DNA from 2 places in the Phenylobacterium parvum genome. Region 2 is predicted to be linked to the other one. Evidence: predicted binding sites of a transcription regulator. Region 2 holds the regulator's gene; the other holds the start of a gene.
The links. The regulator LexA, encoded in region 2, represses DNA repair genes until DNA is damaged. The targets are predictions, from matches to a motif close to ATGTTCNCNANNTGTTCT.

Region 1 (2,451 bases), 170 kb from region 2:
TCGAGGGCCTGGAGGACGTGACCGGCTACCCCGAGATCACCCGTCGCCTGATCGCCGCCGGCTATGGCCAGGCCGACATCAACAAGATCTGGGGCGGCAACGCCCTGCGGGTCCTGAAGGAGGCCGAGGCCGTCCGGGACCGCCTGAAGACCGGAAAGGCTGACTGATGACCTACGAACACCTGGACGTCCGCATCGAGGACCAGGTCGCCTGGGCGACGATGAACCGGCCCGACCGGCTGAACGCGCTCAATCCGCGGCTCGTCGAGGAGCTGAGGGACTTCTTCACCGGCCTCTACTGGCGTCGGGATGTGCGGGTCGTCGTGCTGCGCGGGGCCGGACGGGCCTTCTGCGCCGGCCTGGACCTGAAGGAACGCAGCGGCGACAACGCCGACCGGTCCGTGGGCGCAGGCCTGACCGGGCAGAGGCGGATCAGCGAGATCGTCATCGCCATGCGCCGGTGCCCCCAGCCCATCATCGCCTGCGTCGACGGCGCGGCGAGCGGCGGCGGCTTCGCCCTGGCCCTCGCCTCGGACGTGCGGATCGCCACCCCTTCCCTGAAGATGAACGCCGCCTTCATCCGCATCGGCCTGTCGGCCTGCGACATCGGGGTCAGCTATTTCCTGCCCCGGATGGTCGGCAGCTCGGTGGCGGCCGAATACATGCTGACCGGCCGTTTCATGGGCGCCGAGCGCGCCTACCAGTTGGGCCTGGTCAGCCGGATCGTCGAGCCCGACGCCCTCGAGGCCGAGGCCCGGGACTTCGCCGCCGACATGCTGCACGCCACGCCCCTGGGCCTTCGCCTGACCAAGGAGGCGCTGAACCACGCCATCGACGCCCAGGGCCTGGAGGCGGCCATCGCCATGGAGGACCGCAACCAGATCCTCTGCGCCCAGGACGGCGATTTCGGCGAGGGCGTCCGCGCCTTCCTGGAGAAGCGCAAGCCGGTCTACGCCACGCGCGAGAGCTGATGCACAGGGTCCGGCGGACGGCGGCTCCGCGCCGCTTGTTCGCCTCATGTTCCGGTGTTATCCGGGGCTTTCTGCAAGGGGGAGTCCGCTAGCCCGTTACCGGGCCGCGGCGAGCGCGCCATGTCCGACGACCAGAACTTCATCCGGGTGCGGGGCGCCCGCGAGCACAACCTGAAGGACGTCGACATCGACATCCCGCGGGGCCAGCTGGTCGTGCTGACCGGCCTGTCGGGCTCAGGCAAGAGCTCGCTGGCCTTCGACACCATCTATGCCGAAGGCCAGAGGCGCTATGTCGAGAGCCTCTCAGCCTATGCGCGCCAGTTCCTGGAGCTGATGAGCAAGCCCGACGTCGACCTGATCGAGGGCCTGTCGCCCGCCATCTCCATCGAACAGAAGACCACCAGCCGCAATCCGCGATCGACCGTGGGCACGGTGACCGAAATCCACGACTATATGCGCCTGCTCTGGGCCCGGGTCGGCACGCCCTACTCTCCCGCCACCGGCCTGCCCATCGAGAGCCAGACCGTCTCGCAGATGGTCGACAAGCTGTCGGCCCTTCCCGAGGGCGAGCGGCTCTACCTGCTGGCCCCCGTCGTCCGCGGCCGCAAGGGCGAGTACCGCAAGGAGATCGCCGAGTGGCAGAAGGCGGGTTTTCAGCGCCTCAAGATCGACGGCGCCTTCTACCCGATCGAGGACGCCCCGGTCCTCGACAAGAAGTTCAAGCACGACATCGACGTGGTGGTGGACCGACTGGTCACCCGCGGCGGCCTTGAGAGCCGCTACGCCGACTCCCTGGAAACCGCCCTGCGGCTGGCCGACGGCATCGCCGTGGCCGAGTGGGCCGACAGTCCCGAGGGCGAGGATGAGCCTCGGCGACTGATCTTCTCCGAGAAGTTCGCCTGCCCGGTCTCCGGCTTCACCATCTCCGAGATCGAACCCCGGCTCTTCTCGTTCAACAATCCTTTTGGCGCCTGCCCGTCCTGCGACGGCCTTGGCGCGCGGCTGGCCTTCGACGCCGACCGGGTCGTGCCCGACCGCAGCCGCACCCTGCACGGGGGCGCCATCGCCCCCTGGTCCAAGGGCCCCTCCCCCCTCTACACCCAGACCCTCCAAGCCCTGTCCAGGCATTATGCCTTCTCGATGGATGCGCCCTGGAGCGACCTTCCCGAGGCCGCCCGCAAGGTGGTCCTGCATGGCTCGGCGGGCGAGAAGATCCTGTTCGTCTACGACGACAATGCGCGGAAGTACGAGGTCAACAAGACCTTCGAGGGGGTCCTGCCCAACCTCGAGCGCCGCTGGCGCGAGACCGATTCCGCCTGGGTGCGCGAGGAGCTGGGCCGCTTCCAGTCCGAGACGCCGTGCGAGGCCTGCGAGGGCTATCGTCTCAAGCCGGAGGCCCTCGCGGTGCGGATCGACGCCCGGCACATCGGCGAGGTCTCGCGCATGTCCATCCGCGAGGCCGGCGCCTGGTTCACCAGCCT
Region 2 (2,451 bases):
CCTCCCCGCCCCGGGGGTTCGCCGCCGCCCTGGACGCCAAGGCCCGCCCCGGCCGCCTTGCCCTGATCGCCGAGATCAAGAAGGCCTCGCCCTCCAAGGGCCTGATCCGCGAGGACTTTGATCCTCCGGCCCTCGCCCGGGCCTATGCCGACGGCGGCGCCGCCTGCCTGTCGGTTCTGACCGATGGCCCCAGCTTCCAGGGCGATGACGCCTATCTTGTCGCCGCGCGGGCGGCGGTCCCCCTGCCCTGCCTGCGCAAGGACTTCCTGGTCGATCCCTGGCAGGTCGCCGAATCCCGGGCCCTGGGCGCCGACGCCATCCTCGTGATTCTGGCCATGGTCGACGATGGCCTCGCCGGCGAACTGATGTCGGAGGCCCGACGCCTGGGCATGGACGCCCTGGTCGAGGTCCACGACGAGGATGAGATGCGCCGCGCCGGCGCCCTGGGCGCGACCCTGGTCGGCGTGAACAACCGCGACCTGCGCACCTTCGTCACGGACCTGGGCGTCACGGAAAGACTGTCCAGCCAGGTCCCTGAAAATACTCGACTTGTCACCGAAAGCGGTATCTTCACCCCCGCCGATGCGGCGCGCCTGTCCCGGTCGGGGGCCCTCGCCATGCTGGTGGGCGAGAGCCTGATGCGGCAGGCCGATGTCGCCGCAGCGACCCGGAGCCTCCTGGGCGACTGAGGCCCGACAGATCCAGGCCGCTTGACATTCCGAGAGAACACCAGAAGAACATCCGCACACGTTGTTGCTTTGTTCCCTGGAGGGGGCTCCGGACATGTTGACCCGCAAGCAGCACGAGCTGCTCATGTTCATCCACGAACGCATCAAGGAGACCGGCGTCTCCCCGTCCTTCGACGAGATGAAGGACGCTCTGGACCTGGCGTCCAAGTCCGGCATCCACCGCCTCATCACTGCGCTTGAGGAACGCGGCTTCCTGCGCCGCCTGCCCCACCGGGCCCGAGCCCTGGAGGTGGTCAAGCTGCCCCAGCAGGCGACGACCTCGGCGCCGCCCAAGGGCCGCGGACCTGCGCGCCTTTCGGTCGTGGAACCCGGCGACCCGCCGCCGCCCGCCGCTGCGCCCTACGCCGCCAATGACACGCGCGAACTGCCGGTCCTCGGCCGGATCGCCGCGGGTACGCCCATCGAGGCGATCCAGCAGGAACGCGACCGCATGCCTGTGCCCGAGGCCATCCTGGGGTCCGGGGAGCACTTTGTCCTGGAGGTCCAGGGCGACTCCATGATCAACGCCGGCATCCTCGATGGCGATCGAGTGATCATCCGGCGCACGGACGCCGCAAACTCGGGCGATATCGTGGTGGCCCTGGTCATGGGCGAGGAAGCCACCCTCAAGCGCCTCCGCCGCAAGGGCGCCTCGATCGCCCTGGAGGCCGCCAACCCGGCCTACGAGACCCGGATCTTCGGACCCGACCAGGTGGCGGTGCAGGGCAAGCTGGTCGGCCTGATCCGCGCCTATCACTGAGCTGGCGGGGCGACCCAGGGCCGGCTTCCCCTGAGGGGGCCGGACCACAGGGCGTCCCAGCCGCCGTCCGGTCGGCGCCAGAGCTCCAGGGCGCCGCCGCGCTGGAAATCCGCCTCATCAAGAACGAGCTGGGCCGCGCAGGGCCCTGATGGTCTGGGCGCGCGCAGGATCACCAGCTGGGCCCCGGCGCAGGCGGACCTGAACTCCCGCTCCAGGACGCCGCGCCTGCGGGTCCAGATGAAAGCCACGGGCAGCCCTTCTCCCGTCGGCTGGCAGGCATGGTTGCCGCAGGCGAGACCTCCAGGCCGCGCCCCTTGGTCAGCAACGAGCGCCAGCCCCCGGCGGCGGGACCAGACCTCCGCCCCGAAACGTCGCACGTCAGGCCGCAGGGCGACGGCGGATGTCTCGATGCGGACGGCGGCGGAGGCCGCGTCGTGGGCCACCCAGAGATCGGGGGACGGCAGGCGCGGGGCCAGGTTCACGGCCAGGGCCAGGGGAAGGCCGAGCCACCGGAGGGGACCTCTCCACAGGCAGATGAAAAGCAGGCCCAGGAAGGCGACCGGCAGGGTCCAGGGCGGGGCGCTGGCCACCACCCGCTCGGCGCCCGGCAGTCCGGAGATGGCCGAGGCCACGGCGTTGAGAGCGTCGACGCCCAGCCCCGCCGCCGCAAGGGGCAGGTCGCCCAGGCCCACCGCCGACAGGAGGACGCCCAGGGCGAGGGCCGGCATCAGCAACAGGGTCGAGATCGGCTCGGTGAGAAGGTTTGCAGGCAGCCCGTAGACCGCCACCCGGTTGAAGTGCTGCAGGGCGAAGGGGCCGGTGGCCAGGCCCGCCACGAGGGAGATCATCGTCCCCGCCGCCAGGGCCGCGCCCGCTCCCTGAACCAGACGAACCGACAGAGGTGCGGAGATCTCGCGGACCGGGCGGGGCCAGGCTTCGGCCAGAGCGACCAGGGCCGCCGTT

Region 1: uvrA (excinuclease ABC subunit UvrA) is a predicted target of LexA. The motif match lies at 1,006-1,023, and genes of this name have one in related genera.

What each region holds. Positions count from the first base shown of each region.
Region 1 is NZ_CP029479.1:1,611,884-1,614,334, forward strand. Features, by position in the region: gene HYN04_RS07730 (dipeptidase) at 1-167, shown strand, start outside; gene HYN04_RS07735 (enoyl-CoA hydratase/isomerase family protein) at 167-970, shown strand; gene uvrA (excinuclease ABC subunit UvrA) at 1,091-2,451, shown strand, end outside.
Region 2 is NZ_CP029479.1:1,437,191-1,439,641, forward strand. Features, by position in the region: gene trpC (indole-3-glycerol phosphate synthase TrpC) at 1-689, shown strand, start outside; gene lexA (transcriptional repressor LexA) at 784-1,488, shown strand; gene HYN04_RS06910 (ComEC/Rec2 family competence protein) at 1,482-2,451, opposite strand, start outside.